Regions from separate parts of the Cellulomonas sp. P1_G12_2 genome, predicted to be linked through region 1. Evidence: predicted binding sites of a transcription regulator. Region 1 holds the regulator's gene; the other holds the start of a gene.
What was found. The regulator HrcA, encoded in region 1, represses chaperone genes, less so after heat shock. The targets are predictions, from matches to a motif close to TTNGCACTCGNNNNNNNCGAGTGCNAA.

Region 1 (10,921 bases):
CGTCTGCGACGACGGCAGGTCGACCTGCGTGATGTCCCCGGTGACGACGACCTTGGACCCGAACCCGAGCCGCGTGAGGAACATCTTCATCTGCTCGACCGAGGTGTTCTGCGCCTCGTCGAGGATGATGAACGCGTCGTTCAGGGTGCGCCCGCGCATGTACGCCAGCGGAGCCACCTCGATGGTCCCGGCCTCCATGAGCCGCGGGATGGACTCGGCGTCCACCATGTCGTGCAGCGCGTCGTACAGCGGGCGCAGGTACGGGTCGATCTTGTCCGACAGGCTCCCCGGCAGGAATCCCAGGCGCTCGCCCGCCTCGACGGCAGGTCGGGTGAGGATGATGCGGTGCACCTTGCGGTCCTGCAGGGCCTGCACGGCCTTGGCCATGGCGAGGTACGTCTTGCCGGTGCCCGCCGGTCCGATGCCGAACGTCACGGTGTGCCGGTCGATCGCGTCGACGTAGTCCTTCTGCCCCGAGGTCTTGGCGCGGATGGTCCGGCCGCGGCCGGTGAGGATGTTGAACGACAGCACGTCCGCCGGGCGGGCAGCCGACGCCGCGGTGAGCATGGCGACCGAGCGCGTCACGACGTCGGGGGTGAGCGGCGTGCCACCCGCCGCCATCTCCACCAGCTCGTCGACGAGCCGCGACACCAGGGCCACGTCACCGACCGGGCCGGCAAGCGTCACCTCGTTGCCGCGCACGTGGATGTCGACGGTGGTGAACCCGGACTCGATGGTGCGCAGCACCTCGTCACGGAGTCCGAGCAGCTCGACCATCGAGACCTCGGAGGGGACGCTGATCCGGTGCTCGACGCGCGCGGGTGCGCCGGAGGAACGCGCTGCGGATGTGGACTCGGCCATGTGCTCGGCGGGCGCCGTGCGCTCCTTAGGTCGGTGCGGGTTCGAAGAACGTCCCCCAGTCTACGAGGCTGTGCCCACAGCATTCCCCGCGACGAGCGGATCAGCTCCAGCGACCCAGTCGTTCGGCCAGCAGCGCGAGCGCGACCGGGCCGGCCGTCGAGGTGCGCAGCACGTGCGGCCCCAGCCGCACGGCGCGTGCTCCGGCGTCGACCAGGCGGCCGAGCTCTCCGTCGCCGATGCCGCCCTCGGGGCCGACCACGACCAGGCACTCGCCCGCGTCGGGCAGCGTCGTCGCGGCGATCGGCTCCGTCGCCTCCTCGTGCAGCACGAGCACCACCCCGCCGGCCGCGACCGCAGCACGCACCCGCTCGACCAGCCCCCGCCCGTCGAGCGCGGCCTCCACCGCGGGCACCCACGCCCGTCGCGACTGCTTCGCGGCGGCCCTGACGGTGCCCAGCCACCGGGCCCGGCTCTTCGCCGCACGCTCGCCGCGCCAGACGACGATCGACCGCTCCGCCTGCCACGGCACCACGACGTCCACACCGACCTCGGTGGCCGCCTCGATGGCCATCTCGTCGCGGTCCCCCTTGGCGAGGGCCTGCACGAGCACCAGCGCCACGGCGGGTGCCGGCTCGACGACGCGCTGCTGCACGTGCACGAGCACGCCCTCGGAAGTCACCTCGCCGACCACCCCGACGAGCCGGACGCCGGAACCGTCCACCACGTCGACCCGCTCCCCCGGGCTGCGGCGCTGCACGACCCCGGCGTGGCGGCCCTCGGTGCCATCGAGCAGGTACGTCGCGCCGTCGGTCACGGCGTCGAGCGAGCCGGGCTCGGCCAGGAACACGGGCGCGCTCATGACGCGGCCGTCGCCGTCACGCTCACCGACCGGAGAGCTTGTCGCGCAGCTTGGCGAACACGCCGGAGCTCGACGCCGCGAGCCGCGCCTCCGGACGCTCCTCGCCGCGCAGGGTCGCGAGCCGGCGCAGCAGCTCCGCCTGCTCGTCGTCCATGGCGGTCGGCACGTGCACCTCGACATGGACGTGCAGGTCACCGCGACCGGGGGCGTGCAGGTGACCGACGCCGAGACCCTTGAGCGAGACGATCTGGGACGGCTGCGTGCCGGGACGCAGGTCGACCTCCTGCGGACCGTCCAGCGTGTCCAAGGTGAGCACGGTGCCCAGGGCGGCCGCGGTCATCGGCACCTCGAGCGTGGCGTGCAGGTCGTCGCCGCGCCGCACGAACGTGTCGTGCTTGCGCTCGCGCACCTCGAGGTAGACGTCTCCGGCCGGACCGCCGGCCGGACCGACCTCGCCCTGGCCGGTGAGCTTGATCCGCGTGCCGGTGTCCACGCCGGCGGGCACGTCCACGGCCAGCGTGCGGCGCGAGCGGACCCGGCCCTCGCCGGAGCACTCGGTGCACGGCTCGGGGATGACGGTGCCGAAGCCGTGGCACGCGGCGCAGGGCTGCGTGGTCATGACCTGGCCGAGGAACGAGCGTGCGACGCGCTGCACCGACCCGCGGCCGCCGCAGACCTCGCAGGTGCGCGGCGACGTGCCCGGACGGCAGCACGACCCGCTGCAGGTCGGGCAGATCACCGCGGTGTCCACCGGGACCTCGCGGTGCACGCCGAACGTGACCTCGGCGAGGTCCAGGTCGAGCCGCACGAGGGCGTCCTGACCCCGGCGGGCCCGCGGGATCGGGCCGCGCTGCGCCGCCGCGCCCGTGGCGGCACCGAAGAACGTCTCGAAGATGTCCTGGAAGCCGAAGCCGCCACCCATGCCGCCGCCGGGGGACGACGGGTCCCCGCCCAGGTCGTAGGCGCGACGCTTCTCGGGGTTGCCGAGGACGTCGTACGCGCGGGAGACGTCCTTGAACGTGTCCTCGGAGCCGGCGTCCGCCCCCGCGACGTCGGGGTGGTGCTCGCGGGCGAGCTTGCGGTACGCCTTCTTGATCTGCTCCGGCGTCGCGTCGCGCGGCACGCCGAGGATCTCGTAGTAGTCGGTCACAGGAGGGTCTGCTCGCTTCCAGGTGTCTCTGGGCAGGTGTCAGGACAGGTTGTCGGGGGCGTCATTGCGCGAGGATGCGCGTCAGGTACCGGGCCACCGCGCGGACCGCGGACATGGTGCCGGGGTAGTCCATCCGGAGCGGGCCGATCGAGCCGATGCGCGCCACCGAGCCACCACCCTCGTCGCCGTAGCCGGTGGTCACGAAGCTCGTCTCGAACAGCCCGTCGTGCTGGGTCTCGCGGCCGATGCGCACCGCGACCGTCGCATGGTCCTCGGCCATCTCGGACAGCAGCCGCAGGAGCACCACCTGCTCCTCGAGCGCCTCGAGCACCGGGCCGATCGCGCGCACGTCGGTGCTGCCGACGCGCGCGAGGTTGGCGGTGCCGGCCAGCACCACGCGCTCCTCGGACTCCTGCGCCAGCGTCTCCTCGAGCACCGCGACGACCGCGTTGACGAGCGCCTGGTCCGCGGGCGCGAACGCGTCGGTCAGCTCGCCCAGCGCCACCGGCAGCTCGGACAGCCGACGCCCGRCCGCGCTCACGTTCAGGCGCGACCGCAGCCGCGCCACCACCGCCTCGTCGAGGTCCGTGACCAGCTCCAGCGTCCGCTGCTCGACGCGGCCCGTGTCGGTGATGAGCACGACGAGCAGGTGGCGCGAGCCGACGGGGACGAGCTCCACGTGCCGCAGCGCCGAGCGCCGCAGGGACGGGTACTGCACCACGGCGACCTGGTGCGTCAGCTGCGCGATGAGCCGCACGGCCCGGTCGACGACGTCGTCGAGGTCCTGCGCGTTCTCCAGGAACGTGCCGATGGCACGGCGCTCCGGGCTGGACAGCGGCTTCACCGTCGAGAGCTGGTCGACGAACAGCCGGTAGCCCTTGTCCGTCGGCACCCGGCCGGCCGACGTGTGCGGCTGGGCGATGTACCCGCCCTCCTCGAGGGCGGCCATGTCGTTGCGGATGGTCGCGGGCGAGACGCCGAGCGAGTGCCGCTCGACGAGCGCGCGCGAGCCCACAGGCTCCTTGGTGGCGACGTAGTCCTCGACGATCGCGCGCAGCACGTCCAGCCGCCGGTCCTCGCTCATGTCGCCTCCTCCGTCGTCACCACGGGGTAGCACTCCCCGCACAGGAGTGCCAATGCTACGCCGGGGGCGGGAGACTCACGGGGCGGCGTCCGGTGAGGGCGTGACCGAGACCCCTAGGCTGCCCGGGTGAACGACGACCGCTACGGCTCGGACGTGCTCGGGGGCTCCGGCTCGACGCACCACCGACCCACCCGCACCAGCCGCCCGCAGCCCGCCGAGACCGGCCTCGTCGTCGAGGAGGTCACCACCGGGTGGGTCGGCGCCGTCGTCCGGGTGGAGAAGTCGGGCGGCCAGCACGTCGTCGTCCTCGAGGACCGGCGCGGCCGCACCCGCACCTTCCCGCTGGGTCGCGGCTTCTGGCTCGACGGCGAGCCCGTGGCGCTCACCGCCCCCGTGCGCGCCCCGGCACCTGCGAAGCCCACCCGGACGGCCTCGGGGTCCGTCGCCGTGCACGACGCCCGCGCTCGCGTGGCCCGCGGCAGCAGGATCTGGGTCGAGGGCAAGCACGACGCCGAGCTGGTGGAGAAGGTCTGGGGCGACGACCTGCGGCTCGAGGGCGTGGTGGTCGAGCTGCTCGACGGCGTCGACAACCTCGCCGACGCCCTGCGTGACTTCTCCCCCGGCCCCGGTCGCCGCGTGGGGGTGCTGGTGGACCACCTGGTGTCCGGGTCGAAGGAGAGCCGGATCGCCGCCGACGCCGTCCGCGGTCACCCCGCGGGTTCCGTCCTCGTGCTCGGGCACCCGTACGTCGACGTGTGGCAGGCCGTCCGACCCGAGCGCATCGGGCTGTCCGCGTGGCCAGTCATCGAGCGCGGCACCGAGTGGAAGCACGGGATCCTGCGCGAGCTCGGCTGGCCCGCGGACGAGCAGGCGGACGTCGCCCGGGCGTGGCAGCGGATCCTGCGGTCGGTGCGCAGCTACGCCGACCTGGAGCCGAGCCTGCTGGGCCGCGTCGAGGAGCTCATCGACTTCGTCACGGCATGACGGTGCCCGGCCGACCAGGGGTCGACCGGGCACCCGTGCAGACGATCAGGCCGCGATCGGGTCCCCGAGCAGGCGCTTGAACAGGAACGCCGTCGCGAGCAGCACGACCGGCACGGCGACCAGCAGGCCGACGCCGCAGAGGATCGCACCGCCGATGAAGATCGCGATGCTGAGCAGGTAGAACAGGATCGTCGTCGACAGGTTCGCCGTGACGAGCTGGTAGCTGGCCTTCATGGCGTCGATCGGCGCCAGGCGCTTGTCGATGACGAACCAGAAGGTGAACAGCAGCAGGAAGTTCACCGCGAGCGCGATCAGCCCGCCGAAGAACGGGACGACGTTGAGCACCGCGTTCACCACAGCGAGGATCAGCGCGGTGAGGATGACCGGCCCCGGCTCGACGATCCTGAAGAAGTCGCCGAAGCTCAGCTGCCGACCCTCGGTGACGTCGAGCGCCGCCCGGATGAACGCCGCCTGGATGAGGTAGCCGGCGATCGCGGCCACGGCGGAGAACACGAACGTCCCCAGCGAGAACCCGAGCGAGATGCCCGCGGACATGTCGCCGTCCGGGTAGAAGAGCGCCCCGAAGCCACCGAAGATGGCGCCGACGATGGACAGCAGGATGATCGCGGCGACGAACCACACCAGCGCGGCGAGGATGAACAGGCCGCCCTGCTGCGTGAACTTCTTCCAGCCGTACGAGTAGGCCTCACCGATCGGAGAGGCCTGGACGGGTGCTCCGTAGCCACCGACCGGGGGCGGGTAGGCACCCGGGGCCCCCTGGCCGTAGCCGGGCGGCGGCGGAGGCGGCGGGTAGCCGCCGGGCGCAGGCTGACCGTACGGGGACGCCTGCGGGGGGTACCCGGCGGGCGGCTGGCCGTAGGCGGGGGCCGGCGGGGGCCCGGCGGGGGGCTGTCCGTACGACGGTGCGGGTGGCGCGGGCGGGACCGGCGGCGCAGGCGGGACCGGCGGCGCGGGCGGGACCGCGGGTGCGGGGTCGGGCACGGGCGGGACCGGCGCCGTCGGCGGCTCGACGGGCTCAGCCGCCTTCGCGGGCTCGTCGTCGCGCGGCGGGGTACCGCCGGGGTTCTCGCTCATGCGTGGCCTCCCTGGTCACAGGGCGATCGTCGCCCAGGCGTCAGCGAACCGGGGCCGGAGGGCGCGTGTCAAGGAAGCGGGCCTTCCGGGCATGTCGGCGAGTCGCCGAACCGCCCGGCGCGGTGCTGCGCCCCTCGGTAGGCTGGCGTGCCGTCACGCCGACGACCCACCCACGAGGAGTGCGCCGCGATGTCGTACGAGCCCTACCAGAGCCCGCCCCCGAGCGGTGCCGACCAGGACCGCACCTGGGCCATGCTCGCGCACCTGGGCGGCATCCTCGCCTACGTCTGGGCCGGCTGGATCCCCGCCCTGGTCATCTGGCTGGTGCATCGCGAGAAAGGCGGCCCCGCGGCGTCGGAGGCCCGGCTGGCGCTCAACTTCCAGCTCACCGTCCTGATCGGCCTGATCATCTGCGCGGTCGTGCGCGCGATCCCCGTGATCGGCGTCGTCGGCTGGCTGGGCTTCATCGGCCTGAGCATCGCCAGCCTTGTCCTGGGCATCCTCGCGGCGATCACGGTCCAGCGCGGCGGCTCGTACCGGTACCCGTTCAGCCTGGAGCTGGTGCGCTGACGCGTCAGCCCGCGAGCGTGCGCACGACGGCGTCCGCGAGCAGCCGCCCGCGCCGCGTCAGCACCAGCCGCCGTCCGCCGACCGCCTCGCGCCCGTCGACGAGCCCGTCCGCGACGAGCCCCGCCACGGACGGCCGCGCGTCGGCAGGCAGCGCGTCGAGCGGCAGCCCGGCGGCGAGGCGTACCCCCAGCATCAGCCGTTCGAGCACCGCGCCGTCGCCCGTGACGGTCTCGCGCCCGGCCGCCGGGCTCAAGCCGCGGTCCAGGCGGTCGGCGTAGGCACGCGGGTGCTTGACGTTCCACCAGCGCACGCCGCCCACGTGGCTGTGGGCGCCGGGTCCGATCCCCCACCAGTCGTCGCCCCGCCAGTAGCTGAGGTTGTGCCGGCAGGCGTCGGCGGGCGTCCGCGCCCAGTTGCTCACCTCGTACCAGTGCAACCCGGCGGCCTCGAACAGGTCGTCGGCCAGCTCGTACTTCGCCGCCTGGTCGTCGCCGTCGGGCAGCTCGAGCTCGCCCCGGCGCACCTGCACGGCCATCCGCGTGCCCGCCTCGACCACGAGCGCGTACGCGGACACATGGTCGACACCCGTCGCGAGCGCCGCCTCGACGCTGGTGCGCCAGTCGTCGAGCGACTCCCCCGGCGTGCCGTAGATGAGGTCGAGCGACACGGCCAGGCCGGCGTCGCGGGCCCAGCGCACGACGTCCGGGATCCGACGAGGGTCGTGCGTGCGGTCGAGCGTGGCCAGGACGTGCGGTACCGCGGACTGCATCCCGAACGAGACGCGCGTGAACCCCGCGTCGGCCAGCGCCGCGAGCGACTCGGGCGTGACCGAGTCGGGGTTCGCCTCGGTGGTGACCTCGACGTCGTCGGCGAACCCCCACGCGTCGCGGACGCCGCCGAGCATGCGCGCGAGGTCGGGGACGGACAGGACGGTCGGGGTACCGCCGCCGACGAACACCGTGGCGACGGGCCGGCGCGGGAGGATCCGGGACGCGAGCGCGATCTCCGTCAGCGCGGTGTCCGCGTACGCGTGCTGGCTCGCGCCGCCGCCCAGCTCCGTCGCGGTGTACGTGTTGAAGTCGCAGTAGCCGCAGCGCACGGTGCAGAAGGGCACGTGCAGGTAGACGGCGAACGCGCGCTCGTCGGCACCCTCGAACGCCGACGCCGGCAGTGCCCCGTCGTCGGGCGCGACGTCTCCCTCGGGGAGCGCCGGGCTCACTTCTTCTTCGCGTCCTTGCCGCCGGCCGACCCCGCGGGCTCGCTGGACAGCGCGGCGATGAAGGCCTCCTGCGGCACGTCGACCCGGCCGATCGTCTTCATGCGCTTCTTGCCCTCCTTCTGCTTCTCCAGGAGCTTGCGCTTGCGGGTGATGTCGCCGCCGTAGCACTTGGCCAGGACGTCCTTGCGGATGGCCCGGATGGTCTCGCGCGCGATGATCCGGGCGCCGATCGCGGCCTGGATGGGCACCTCGAACTGCTGGCGCGGGATGAGGTCCTTGAGCTTGGCGGTCATCATCACGCCGTACGCGTACGCCTTGTCCTTGTGCACGATCGCGCTGAACGCGTCGACCGTCTCGCCCTGGAGCAGGATGTCGACCTTCACCAGGTCCGCCACCTGGTCGCCGATGCGCTCGTAGTCGAGGCTCGCGTACCCGCGCGTCTTGGACTTCAGCTGGTCGAAGAAGTCGAACACGATCTCCGCCATGGGCAGGACGTACCTCAGCTCGACGCGCTCCTCGGACAGGTAGTCCATGCCTTGCAGCTCGCCGCGCTTGGTCTGGCAGAGCTCCATGATCGCGCCGATGAACTCGCTCGGGGACAGGATCGTCGCCTTGACCATCGGCTCGTTGACGTCGCCGATCTTGCCCGCGGGGAACTCGCTCGGGTTGGTCACCGTGACCACGGTCTTGTCCTCGAGGGTGACCTCGTAGACGACGTTCGGCGCGGTCGAGATGAGGTCCAGGTCGAACTCGCGCTCGAGCCGCTCACGCACGATCTCGAGGTGCAGCAGGCCGAGGAAGCCCACGCGGAACCCGAACCCGAGCGCCACCGACGTCTCCGGCTCGTAGTTCAGGGCCGCGTCGTTCAGCTTCAGCTTGTCGAGGGCGTCCCGGAGGATCGGGTAGTCCGTGCCGTCGATCGGATAGAGGCCGGAGAACACCATCGGCTTCGGGTCGGAGTACCCGCCGAGGGCGTGCGCCGCCGGCTTGCTCGCGTTGGTGACGGTGTCGCCCACCTTGGACTGGCGCACGTCCTTCACGCCGGTGATCAGGTAGCCCACCTCGCCGACCCCGAGGCCCTTCGTCGGCACGGGCTCCGGGGAGATGACGCCGATCTCGAGCAGCTCGTGCGTCGCGCGCGTCGACATCATGACGATCTTCTCGCGCGGGTTGAGGTTGCCGTCGATGACGCGGACGTACGTGACGACACCGCGGTACGTGTCATACACCGAGTCGAAGATCATCGCGCGGGCCGGGGCGTCGGCGTCGCCGGTGGGCGGCGGGACCAGCTCGACGATGCGGTCCAGCAGCTCGACCACCCCTGCACCCGTCTTGCCGGACACCCGCAGGCAGTCCTCGGGCTCGCCGCCGATGAGCTTGGCCAGCTCCTCCGCGTACTTCTCGGGCTGGGCGGCCGGCAGGTCGATCTTGTTGAGCACCGGGATGATCGTCAGGTCGTTCTCGAGCGCCAGGTACAGGTTGGCCAGCGTCTGGGCCTCGATGCCCTGCGCGGCGTCGACCAGCAGCACGGCACCCTCGCAGGCGGCCAGCGACCGGGACACCTCGTAGGTGAAGTCGACGTGCCCGGGGGTGTCGATCATGTTGAGCGCGAAGGCCTTGTCGTCCACGCCCCACGGCATGCGCACGGCCTGCGACTTGATGGTGATGCCGCGCTCGCGCTCGATGTCCATGCGGTCCAGGTACTGCGCGCGCATGGCCCGCGAGTCGACGACGCCCGTGAGCTGCAGCATGCGGTCGGCCAGCGTGGACTTGCCGTGGTCGATGTGCGCGATGATGCAGAAGTTGCGCAGCAGCTCGGGCGCCGTCGCCGCGGGGTGGATGCGCGACGCGAGGGCTGCACTCGGGATCGGGGACAAGCGGACTGCTCCTGGCGCTGGAGTCGGTGGCGCGCGCGGTGGCGCCTTCCCGACGGACGGTGACCGGTGCCAGCCTGTCGGCTGTCGGTGGTCGGTCCCACCATGGTCCCATGACGTCGACCCGGAACTCTCCCGACCTGCTCTCGGTGCTCGGCGGCTTGCAGGACGACTTCCTCGCGACGATCCCTCTCGTCGACCCCACCACCCGCGTCCCGTGGTGCGGCCGATGGCGGGTCAAGGACCTCGTGATCCACCTCGCCCGCATCCATCACTGGGCGGCCGGCCAGGCACGCCGTCGGCAGGAGACACCGCTGGGCCGCGGCCCGTTCGTGCTCGAGGAGCTCTACGCCACGTGCGCCACCGAGCTGCGCGAGACGCTGGCCGGGCTCGGCCCGGACGCCGAGTCCTGGACGCTGCTCGGCAACGGACCGGCGTCGTTCTGGCACCGCCGCCAGACCCACGAGACCCTGGTCCACCTGTGGGACCTGCGCACCGCGGGCGGGCTCGACCTGACGGTGGACGCAGGTCTCTGGGCGGACACCGTGGACGAGGTCGTCACCGTGATGCAGCCGCGTCAGGAGCGCATGGGCCGGATGGAGCCGCTCGTCGCACCGATCGAGCTCGTCGCGGACGACGCCGGGCGTACGTGGCTGCTCGGGGGGACCACGACCCCGGCCGCCACCGTGACCGGCCCCGCCGATGCCCTCGCGCTGCTGCTGTGGGGACGTGCGACACCCGACCACCCGCGCCTCACGGTCGACGGCGACGCCGACGCGCTGGACGACGCGCTCGGCCGCCGGATGACGCCCTGACCGTCAGGCCTCGCGCGTGATCTGCACCTGGACCTCGGCGTCCTGCGTCCCCGCGCCTGCGTAGATCCCCCGCAGTGGCGGCACGTCGTCGTAGGAGCGGCCGCGCGCGAGCACCACGTGGTGGTCACCCGCGATCACCCGGTTGGTCACGTCGTAGGCGAACCACTCGCCCACCCACCACTCCACCCAGGCGTGCGAGTCGCCGAGCACCGTCGAGCCCACCGGCGCACCGGAGTCGGGGTGCAGGTACCCCGACACGTACCGCGCGGGGATCCCGATGGACCGCAACGCGCCGGTGACCAGGTGCGCGATGTCCTGGCACACGCCCGCTCGGGCGACCCACGCCTCCGACGCCGGGGTGTGCACCGTGGTGACGCCGGGGATGTACTCCATCTCGTCGCGCAGGGCCG
Region 2 (10,921 bases), on a different contig from region 1:
TCGCGCACGACCGTCTTGTGCTTCGGGAAGTCCTGCATGGCCCAGTCGAACCGCAGGAGGTAGCGCTCGCGGACGAGGGCGTCGCGCAGGGAGGTGCTCATGAGGACTCCTTCGTGGTGGCACGGGCGAGCAGACCGTCGACCGTGAGGGCCAGCTGCTGCCACGCCCGGGCGGTGCTCCAGAGCTGCTCCGCGCCGGTGTCGGTGGGCAGGTAGTACTTGCGGGCGGGGCCCGCGCTGGAGGCGACGAGGCGCGACGAGATCTGGCCGTCGCGCTCGAGGCGGTTGAGCACCGGGTACAGCGTCCCGGCGCCGAGGTCGTCGAGGCCGGCCTCGTGCAGGCGGGTGACCAGCTCGTACCCGTAGGACTCGCGCTCGGTGAGGAGCGCGAGCACGAGCATCGGGAGCACGCCCTTGAGGAGCTGGGGATCGCGGGGCTCGTCCATGACGCCCACGCTATGCCTAGTAGTAGGTATTGACAAGTAGTGGGCGTGGCCCAGTTCTGCTAGAGCGGGCGACCGGCCTTGAGCTCGGCGACGAGGGAGCGCACGACGGCGTCGAGCTCACCGGCGTGACGCCGGGCGACCGCGCGCTGACGCTGGTACGACGCGCCACGGCGCAGGATGACGCGCACCTGCTCGAGCTCGGCGGCGCAGCCGAGGCGCTCGGCGACGGGGGCCAGCTCGACCAGCCAGCGGCCGATCGCGTCCGTGACCAGCTCCTCGTCACCGGCCGCGTTCGTGATGATGATGGCGTCCATGCCGTACCGCGCGGAGCGCCACTTGTTCTCCTGGGCGAACCACGGCGGCAGCGTCGGCAGGCTCTCCCCGCGGTCCAGCATCGAGGAGAAGTGCTCCACGAAGCAGTGGGTCAGCGCGGAGATCGCGGCGACCTCCAGGAGGTTCGAGGCGCCGTCGGCGATCCGCATCTCCAGCGTGCCGAACCGCGGCGACGGGCGGACGTCCCACCGGATCTCGTCGAACTGGTCGATGACGCCGGTGTGCATCATGTCGCCCACGTACTGCTCGAGCTGCGACCACTCCTCGAAGGCGAACGGCAGGCCCGCGGTCGGCAGCTGCTGGAACAGCAGGGCGCGGTTGGACGCGTAGCCGGTGTCCTTGCCACCCCAGAACGGGGACGACGCCGACAGCGACAGGATGTGCCCGAAGACGCCGAGCATCGCGTGCGCGATGGGCAGCACCTTGTCCCGGTCCTCGATGCCGACGTGCACGTGCACCCCGTAGATGAGCATCTGCCGGCCCCACCACTGCGTCCGGTCGATGAGGGTCGCGTACCGCTGCTTGTCGGTGACCTTCTGCTGCGCCCAGTTGGCGAACGGGTGCGTCGCGCCACCCATGAGCTCGATGCGCAGCGGGGACGCGGCCGCCTCGACCTCGTCGAGGGCCTGCTGCAGGTCGGCCGTCGCCTCCGCGATCGTGCGGCACTTGCCCGAGCGGATCTCCACGGTGTTGAGCAGCAGCTCCTGCGTGATGAGGGGGTGCTCGGAGCCGTCGGCGGGCCGGACGGCCGCCAGGATGGCCTCCGCGGCCTGGCGCAGGTCCCCGGAGTCGGCGTCGACGAGGGCGACCTCCCACTCGATCCCGACGCTCGACCGCTCGGAGTGCGCGAACGGCACCCGCACCGGCACGGCCATCAGACGGGCTCCACCACGAGCACCTGCTGGCTGCCCGCGACGCGCGTGAGGATGATCGTCCCCGTCGCGCTGCCGCGCAGGTCCAGCTGCCGGCGGAGCTGCTCCGGCACCACGGCCGTCCCGCGCTTCTTGATGGTCAGCTTCCCCACGTCACGTCCTCGCAGGTAGGTCCGGAGCCGCTTGAGGCCGAACGGCATCGTGTCGAGCACGCGGTACGCGGTGGCGGTGGGCAGGGGCGTCAGCGCGTCCGAGGTCACGTAGGCGATCGTGGGGTCCACGAGTCGTCCCTGCACCTGGTGCGCGATCTCGCCGACCAGCCCGGCGCGGATGACGGCCCCGTCGGGCTCGTAGAGGTAGCCGCCGACCGGGCCGGACGCCGGACGCTCGTCCGAGGTGGCGCGCACGACGTGGGCCTCGCCGGCGCGGAGCACCAGGGCGGACCGGCCGGGTCCCTCCGGCGCGAGCGGGCCGAACCAGAGGCCCACCTCGACCACGTCGCCGTCGACCGAGACCCATTGGGCCTGCGCGTCGTCGGGCAGGGCGGTGTGCGGGATGCCGGGGCCGAGCTTGAGGCCGAGCGCGGGTACCCGGTCGCGCACCGCGAGGACCGCGTCGAGGGACGGCTCGTAGGCGGACGGGTCGAACACGCGGCTGCCCGACGAGGTCCGGCGGGCGGGGTCGGCGTACACGCCGTCGACCCCCTCCGCCTCCAGGTCGAGGGCGAGCCCGTCGCCGTGCCGCACCTCGGCGTCGGGGAAGTGCCGCAGGTTCACGGTGGCGATCGCCGCGGTCGCCTCGTCGAGATCGATGGCCAGCACCCGCAGGCCGATGCCCGCGAAGGCCATCGCGTCCGCGCCGATCCCGGTGGTCAGGTCGGCCACCCGGGTGCTGCCGGCGTCGCGGAACCTGCGCGCGTGGTGGGCCGCGACGGTGAGGCGCGTCGCCTGCTCGAGGCCCGCGGCGGTGAAGAGCATGCCGTCGGCGAACGTGCCGAACTTCGCGGCGGCCTTCGCGCGCAGGCGCGACTGGGTGAGCGCGGCGGCGACCAGCGCGGGATCGATGCCCTCGTCGCGCATCCGCTCCGACAGGGCGAGCGTGCGGCTCTCGTCGTACGGCGGCAGGGCGGACAGCAGTGCCCAGCCCGCCGGGCTGAGCAGCTGGGCGATGCCCTCGCGATCCATGCGGCGATCCTCGCACGCAGAGACTCGCCAGGACCGCTCGTTGGCACTCGCCTTGACCGAGTGCTAACCGGTTCCTAGAGTGAGTGGCTGGCACTCTCCCGGTGAGTGTGCCAGCAGCGCTCCAGGGCACGGCACCCGCGACGACGTGTCCGAGAGCGCGCACGTACCTCAGAGAACTACTCACATGCGAAGGGGAGGTCCGCTGTGTCGGTCTCCATCAAGCCCCTCGAGGACCGGATCGTCGTCAAGACGCTCGAGGCAGAGGCGACGACCTCTTTCGGTCTCGTCATCCCGGACAGTGCCAAGGAGAAGCCCCAGGAGGGCGAGGTCCAGGCGGTCGGACCCGGCCGTGTCGACGACAACGGCAACCGGATCCCGCTCGACGTCGCCGTCGGCGACAAGGTCATCTACTCCAAGTACGGCGGCACCGAGGTCAAGTACGACGGCGAGGAGTACCTCATCCTCTCCGCGCGCGACATCCTCGCGATCGTCGTCAAGTGAGCTGAGGGGCGCCACGCGCCCCGCTCGCTCGCGAAGGCCCCCCACTGCAGCTGCCGTGGGGGGCCTTCGCGCGTCCGGGGCCGGACGCACCAGAGCCCCTCTCCCCGATCGTGCCGACGAGGAGAGGGGCTCTGGTCGTGCAGCTCTGGTTCAGCCCACGCGGCTGGCGCGGCCGCGCTGGGCGAGCACCGCGGAGCGCTCGTCCTCGGAGAGGCCGCCCCACACGCCGTAGGGCTCGCGCACGGCGAGGGACTGCTCGAGGCACTCCTTGATCACGGGGCACGTGGCGCAGATCGCCTTGGCCGCCTCGGCGCGGCGCCGGCGGGCCGAGCCGCGCTCACCCTCGGGGTGGAAGAAGAGGTCCTGGTCCTCGTCGCGGCAGGCTCCGTCGAACTGCCACTCCCACAGGTCCATCACCGGTCCGGGAAGGCGCGAGATCTCGGCCATGAGTTCCTCCTCAGTCGATCCGTCGAAGTCCGCCGTGTGGGCGGCTGCGCCGGGAAGTCGTGTACACGGGAACCAGATGGTGTCCACCGGGGTGACGCGTTGGAGAGGACGTTACAACCGCGCCAGAAGTTGTTCAAGACCCGTTCGCACATTGATTCGGTGGCGCGATTGTGCATGAAGCCCCTGGTCGGCGTGTCGGGCGCCGACACGCCCGATGAGGCCGAATCGCGTCGGCCTGGCAGAATCGCGCCATGGTGACGCGCGAGGACGACGAACCGACGGGGCCTCCGGCGCCGGCGCTCGCCGTCGCCGCCGTCGCGCGGCGGCTCGGTGTGGCACCCGCGACGCTGCGCACGTGGGACCGCCGGTACGGGCTCGGGCCGTCGGAGCACTCCGCCGGGGCGCACAGGCGCTACTCGGCGGTCGACGTCGAGCGGCTGCTGGTCATGCGGCGGCTCACGCTGGACGGCGTGGCACCGGCGGAGTCCGCACGGATCGCCCTGGCGACCGACGTGACCGCCGGGACCCCCGCCCGGTCCCAGGACGGGGGCGTGCCGACCACACCGACCGCGGTCGTCGACGCCGCGCTCGCCGGTGACGTCGCCGGGTGCGCGCGGCTGCTGGCGATCGACGAGGGAGCCGACGTCGCGCTCTGGTGGACGGGCCTGCTGGAGCCGGTCATGTCCGCGCTCGCTCGTCGCACGGTCGTCGACCCGCCCGGGGTCGACGCGGTCGCCGCGGTGCACGCGGGCGCCCTCGCCGCCCTGCGGGAGCACCAGGTACCGCTGACGGGGACCCGCCGTCCCGTCGTCCTCGTGCTCGTCGTCCCCCGGGAGGCGCGGCCGCTCGTCGCGCACGCCCTCGCCGGGGCGCTCGCGGCGCAGGGGGTCGATGCGCGCATCGTCGGGGGGCCGGTGGGTCCGCACCACGCCGTCGAGCTCGCTGCCATGACACGCGCACGGGCGGTCGTGACCATCGGGCTGCGGGCCGACGCGGACCTCGAGGTGGTCGACCGGCTCGCGCGCGAGCAACCTGACCTCGCACAGTTCGTCATGGTCCCGGACGGTGCCGCCGACGCGGTCCCGCTGGACCGGTCCGTGCATCGCGCCCGGACGTTCACCGGCCTGCTCCACGAGGTGCTCGCGGTCGCGACGTCGAGCGGTGAGCCCTGAGGGCACGGCCGAGTGGGGGAGACATTCCACGCAGGCGTCGCAGGGGCGGACGAAGCCCCTCTCGCAGCGGGGACGGATCGTCTCTCCGGCTAACTTCAGCGTGATCATCAGCCGATAGCACTCAGGTGCCCCACACGGGGCCCGAGAGGGGAACCAACATGGCGGGAGTCGTGGTCTGTCACGGCTCGGCGGTCGTTCGAGAGCGGCTCGTCGTGACCTCCATCGGCGTGCCCGCGCTCGGTCCGGTCCGTGCGGCGTCGTCGGTGGACGAGCTGCTGAGCCTGGCTCGGCGCATGCCGCCGACGGTCGTCCTGCTCGACGCGCACCTGGCGGCCCCCGGTGCGATCGAGGCGATCCGCCGGCTGCGCGCGGTCGCGCCCGCCGCCGCCATCGTGCTCCTCGCGCTGCCCGACGACAGCGTGGCGCTCGACCGGGCGCTCGCGCTCGGTGCCCGCGGGTTCCTGGCACCCGACGTCGGCCGCGCGGAGCTGTCCGCCGTGGCGGCGCACGTGCTGGCCAGTCCCGTGCTGCCTGCGCAGACCGTGCCCCGCACGCAGCCCGTGGACGTGCCCAGCCAGGGCAGCTTCCGCGCCAGCGACCTGCGCACGCCCGCGGCCGGGGTGTCCACGGTCGGGGCGCCCGACGCCAACGCAGCCCCGGTCGGTGTGCCCACCACGGGAGCGATCCCCGGCGTGCCGCTGACCAAGCGAGAGATCGAGGTGCTCACCGGCATGAGCCACGGTCGCTCCAACGCGCAGATCGGCGCGGAGCTCTACCTGTCCGAGGACACGGTGAAGACCCACGCGCGCCGGCTGTTCCGCAAGCTCGGTGCCAACGACCGGGCCCAGGCGGTCGCGATCGGGCTGCGCCGCGGTCTCATCCAGTAGGGCGGGACCCTCAGCACGCGTGCGCCCGCGTATCCTTGCCGGATGACGGAGCACTCGCCTGCCGACCCGTTCGCCCGCGTCGGGCTCACCTACGACGACGTGCTCCTCCTGCCGGGGGAGACGGACGTCATCCCGAGCGAGGTGGACACGTCCTCGCGCCTGACGCGCGAGATCACCGTGCGGGTCCCGCTGCTGTCCGCCGCGATGGACACCGTCACGGAGTCGCGCATGGCCATCGCCATGGCGCGCCAGGGCGGCATCGGCATCCTGCACCGCAACCTGTCCATCGAGGACCAGGCCCACCAGGTCGACCTCGTGAAGCGCTCCGAGTCCGGCATGATCACCGACCCCGTCACGGTGGGACCGGACGCGACGCTCGCCGAGCTGGACCACCTCTGCGGCATCTACCGCGTGTCCGGGCTGCCGGTCATCGACGAGATCGGGCTGCTGCTCGGCATCATCACCAACCGCGACCTGCGGTTCGTGCCGCCGCAGGAGTTCGAGACGCGCCGCGTCCGCGAGGTGATGACGCCGATGCCGCTGGTCACCGCGCCCGTCGGCATCGCGCGCGACGACGCGGCGGCGCTGCTGGCCAAGCACAAGATCGAGAAGCTCCCGCTCGTCGACGACGCGGGCATCCTGCGCGGGCTGATCACCGTCAAGGACTTCGTGAAGTCCGAGCAGTACCCCGACGCGACGAAGGACGGCGAGGGACGGCTCGTCGTCGGCGCCGCCATCGGCTTCTTCGGGGACGCCTGGGAGCGGGCCTCCGCGCTGGTCGAGGCCGGCGTCGACGCGCTGGTCGTCGACACCGCGAACGGCCACGCGCGCCTGATGCTCGACATGGTCCGCAAGCTCAAGTCCGACCCGTCGACCCGCCACGTCCAGGTCATCGGCGGCAACGTCGCCACGACCCCGGGCGCGCAGGCGCTGGTGGACGCGGGCGTCGACGCGGTCAAGGTCGGCGTCGGACCCGGCTCGATCTGCACCACCCGCGTCGTCGCCGGCGTCGGCGTGCCGCAGGTGACCGCGATCTACGACGCCGCCCGCGCGTGCAAGCCCGCCGGGGTCCCGGTCATCGGCGACGGCGGCCTGCAGTACTCCGGGGACATCGCCAAGGCGCTGGTCGCCGGCGCGGACACCGTGATGCTCGGCTCCCTGCTGGCCGGCTGCGACGAGTCGCCGGGCGAGCTCGTGTTCGTCAACGGCAAGCAGTTCAAGCACTACCGCGGGATGGGTTCGCTCGGCGCGATGGCGTCCCGAGGCCGGATCTCCTACTCCAAGGACCGGTACTTCCAGGCCGATGTGTCCTCCGACGAGAAGATCGTCCCCGAGGGCATCGAGGGCCAGGTGCCGTACCGCGGCCCGCTGTCGGCGGTGGCGCACCAGCTGATCGGTGGCCTGCACCAGTCGATGTTCTACGTCGGTGCGCACACGATCCCGCAGCTGCAGGAGCGGGGACAGTTCATCCGGATCACCGCGGCCGGGCTCAAGGAGTCCCACCCGCACGACATCCAGATGACGGTCGAGGCGCCCAACTACACCGGCCGCTAGGGGAGCAGGGGCAGCTTCCCGACGATCTTGTCCACGCGGTTGCGCGGTCCGACGATGCTGACCGCGTAGTACGCGGGCGCATCAGCGGTCGCCACCTCGGCCAGGTACTCGTCGTACACGCGCGTGTGCTGCGCGGACGCCGGCATGTCCGCGACGAACACCCCCAGGGAGGCGGCGGCCTTCGCGCGGACCTGCGCGAGCTGGTCGGCCGAGGCGGACAGCACCGAGCAGCCGGCCCAGGGGAGCCCGGGGTGGTCGGAGCCCGTGGCGTCCCGGGCGGTGGGACCGAGCAGGCCGTCGACCCCGCTCGAGGTCGCGGCCGACACGCAGACGGCCGCGTTGGCCGCGCGGCCCGGCGGCAGCGACTCGTCGACGACCACCACCCACTTCAGGCGCGCGGCCCGGGTCGGCTCACCCGTGCGGATCTCGTCGGGCTCGAAGCCGACTCGTGTCGGGGTGTCGATCGACATGCTGCGCTCCTCGTTCGTACGTCAGGACATGAGAAGGGTAGGCATGGATCCGGTGCGCTATCAATCAGCCCGTACGACATACGGATAGAGTGGCCGGATGGCGCATCTCGACGCACTTGATACGGCGATCCTGCGGGAGCTGCAGGTCGATGCACGGCGGACCAACCGCGACGTCGCGGCGGCGGTGGGGGTGTCACCGACCACCGCGCTGGACCGCACGCGCTCGCTGCGGGACCGCGGCGTCATCCGCGGGGCGGTCCTCGACGTGGACCTCGCGGAGATCGGTCGACCCGTGCAGGCGCTCATCGCGCTGCGGGTCCGGCCTCCCACGCGGCAGAACATCGAGGGGTTCCGCACGTGGGCGGCGGCGCTGCCTGAGGTGATCGGCGTGTTCGTCACCAGCGGGTCGGAGGACTTCCTCCTGCACGTGGCGGTGGCGGGGAACGACCGGCTCTACGCGTTCGTGATCGACCGGCTCACCGAGCGGCCCGAGGTCGCCGACGTCCGGACGTCGATCGTGTACGAGCACCTGCGCAGCGGGGTCGTCGAGCCGGTCCCGGTGCTAGGACGCGACTAGCCGGCTCGCTCCGGCGTCCGGACGGATCGCCGCCCACACGTCGTCGAGCGAGATGCCCAGGGCGGTGGTGATCGCGGCGATCGTCGAGAACGACGGGGTGGGCACGCGTCCCGTCTCGATCTTGCGGAGCGTCTCCGGTGAGATGCCTGCGGTGAGGGCGACCTCGACCATGGAGCGGTCGGAGCGCGCCTGTCGCAGGAGCGCACCGAGGCGCTCTCCGCGCTCGACCTCGGCGGGGGACAGGGGCAGTCGGACCATGACGCCAATGATAATACCGGGATATGATTACCGGTATACCTATCCCCTCGTCTGCAAGGTGGCCAGCATGATCGAGCTCTTCAGTCCCGCCGAGCTGCGGCGCGCGACCGCCAGCGGAGCGTTCGTCGGCGGTGTCCTGCGACAGATGCAGGAGCGCACCGCGGTGGGCACCAACCTGCTGGAGATCGACGCGTGGGTGGCGCAGCTGATCGCTGACGCCGGTGCGGTGTCGAGCTACGTCGACTACGCGCCCTCGTTCGGGAGCGGACCCTTCGGGCACGTCATCTGCACCTCGGTGAACGACGCCGTGCTGCACGGGCTCCCGCACGACTACGCCCTGCGCGACGGCGACCTGCTCACCCTCGACTTCGCCGCGTCGCTCGACGGCATCGTCACCGACTCGGCGGTGAGCTTCGTCGTCGGGGACGCGGTCGACGAGGCGGACGCTCGCATGATCGACACCACGCGCGAAGCCCTCGACGCGGGCATCGCGGCAGCGGCGCCGGGCGCGCGGATCGGCGACCTGTCGCACGCGATCGGCAGCGTGCTCACCGCGGCGGGCTACCTGGTCAACACCCAGTTCGGCGGGCACGGCGTCGGGTCGACCATGCACCAGGACCCGCACCTCCCGAACGCGGGCCGGCCCGGCCGCGGGTACGTCCTGCGTCCCGGCCTGCTCCTCGCCATCGAGCCCTGGGTCATGGCCGACACCGCGACGCTCGTCACCGACCCCGACGGTTGGACCCTGCGGAGCGCCACCGGCGCGCGGACGGCGCACAGCGAGCACACCGTGGCGATCACCGACGACGGACCGGTCGTCCTGACGGCGTAGCGAGGGCGTCAGTCGCGGAACGTCTCGATCTGCGCGCCGAGCTGCACCAGGCGGTCCTGCAGCTGCTCGTACCCGCGGGCGATGATGTCGACGTCCCGGAGCACCGAGGTGCCCTTGGCGGCGAGCATCGCGAGCAGGATGACCACCGCGGGGCGCAGGGCCGGCGGGCACGACACCTCGGCGCCCGACCAGTGCGTCGGCCCGGAGACCTGCAGGCGGTGGGCGTCGAGCAGGCGGACGTCGGCGCCGAGGCGGGTGAGGTCGGTCAGGTGGATCGCGCGGCCCTCGTACACCCAGTCGTGGATCAGGGTGGAGCCCTCCGCGCACGCCGCGATCGCCGCGAAGAACGGCAGGTTGTCGATGTTGAGCCCAGGGAACGGCATCGGGTGGATCTTGTCGATCGGCGCGCGCAGCTCGCTAGGGTGCACGGTGACGTCGACCAGGCGGGTGCGGCCGTTGGCGGCGGCGTACTCGTCGGACAGCGTGTAGCGCAGGCCCATCTCGGCCAGCGTCGCCAGCTCGATCTCCATGAACTCGATGGGCACGCGGCCGACCGTGATCTCGGAGCCCGTGACGATGCCGGCGGTGAGCAGGCTCATGGCCTCCACCGGGTCCTCCGAGACGGCGTACTCCACGTCGGCGTCGATGTCGGCCAACCCGTGCACGCGCAGGGTCGTGGTGCCGATGCCGTCGATGCGGACGCCGAGCAGCTCCAGGTAGAAGCACAGGTCCTGGACCATGTAGTTGGAGCTGGCGTTGCGGATGGTCGTCACGCCCTCGCGCCGGGCGGCCGCCATGATGACGTTCTCGGTGACGGTGTCCCCGCGCTCGGTGAGCACCACCGCGAGGTCCGTCGCCCCGCCACGGGTGACCAGCCCGTGGTAGTCGCCGGCGGTGGCCGTGACGTCCAGGCCGAACGGGCGCAGGCCGATCAGGTGCGGCTCCACGGTCCGGGTGCCCAGGTCACAGCCGCCCGCGTAGGGCAGCCGGAACTCGTCCTCGAGGCCCAGCAGCGGGCCGAGGAACATGATGATCGAGCGGGTGCGGCGGGCGGCGTCCACGTCGATCGCGTCGAGCTGGAGGTGCTCGGGAACGACGATCTCGAGGTCGCGGCCGTCCGTCGACCAGGTGGCGCGGACGCCGATGGAGCGCAGGACCTCGACGATCCGGTCCACCTCGACGATCCGGGCGACGTTGCGCAGCCGCGTGGTGCCGCGGTTGAGCAGCGAGGCGCACAGGAGCGCGACGGCGCCGTTCTTGCTGGTGTTGACGTCGATCCGGCCGCTCAGCGTCTGGCCACCGTGCACGCGCAGGTGCGTGCGCTGCGGACCGCCGAGCGTGACGATCGGGGAGTCGAGGGCGGCGCCGATGCGCGTGAGCATCTCGAGG

Region 2: a site for HrcA is predicted at 2,875-2,901, ahead of groES (co-chaperone GroES). Genes of this name have one in related genera too.

The regions. Positions count from the first base shown of each region.
Region 1 is NZ_JBFUBX010000005.1:147,709-158,629, reverse strand. Features, by position in the region: gene AC1DXT_RS16675 (PhoH family protein) at 1-861, opposite strand, end outside; gene AC1DXT_RS16670 (16S rRNA (uracil(1498)-N(3))-methyltransferase) at 962-1,720, opposite strand; gene dnaJ (molecular chaperone DnaJ) at 1,743-2,870, opposite strand; gene hrcA (heat-inducible transcriptional repressor HrcA) at 2,932-3,954, opposite strand; gene AC1DXT_RS16655 (DUF3097 domain-containing protein) at 4,081-4,938, shown strand; gene AC1DXT_RS16650 (hypothetical protein) at 4,984-6,033, opposite strand; gene AC1DXT_RS16645 (DUF4870 domain-containing protein) at 6,223-6,603, shown strand; gene hemW (radical SAM family heme chaperone HemW) at 6,608-7,822, opposite strand; gene lepA (translation elongation factor 4) at 7,819-9,699, opposite strand; gene AC1DXT_RS16630 (maleylpyruvate isomerase family mycothiol-dependent enzyme) at 9,810-10,511, shown strand; gene AC1DXT_RS16625 (transglutaminase family protein) at 10,515-10,921, opposite strand, start outside.
Region 2 is NZ_JBFUBX010000002.1:668,415-679,335, forward strand. Features, by position in the region: gene AC1DXT_RS11215 (hypothetical protein) at 1-101, opposite strand, end outside; gene AC1DXT_RS11220 (PadR family transcriptional regulator) at 98-445, opposite strand; gene AC1DXT_RS11225 (glutamate--cysteine ligase) at 505-1,653, opposite strand; gene AC1DXT_RS11230 (class I SAM-dependent methyltransferase) at 1,653-2,834, opposite strand; gene groES (co-chaperone GroES) at 3,039-3,335, shown strand; gene AC1DXT_RS11240 (WhiB family transcriptional regulator) at 3,486-3,782, opposite strand; gene AC1DXT_RS11245 (MerR family transcriptional regulator) at 4,034-4,954, shown strand; gene AC1DXT_RS11250 (response regulator transcription factor) at 5,167-5,841, shown strand; gene guaB (IMP dehydrogenase) at 5,884-7,395, shown strand; gene AC1DXT_RS11260 (DUF2000 domain-containing protein) at 7,392-7,865, opposite strand; gene AC1DXT_RS11265 (Lrp/AsnC family transcriptional regulator) at 7,963-8,442, shown strand; gene AC1DXT_RS11270 (helix-turn-helix domain-containing protein) at 8,428-8,700, opposite strand; gene map (type I methionyl aminopeptidase) at 8,768-9,532, shown strand; gene AC1DXT_RS11280 (helix-turn-helix domain-containing protein) at 9,541-10,921, opposite strand, start outside.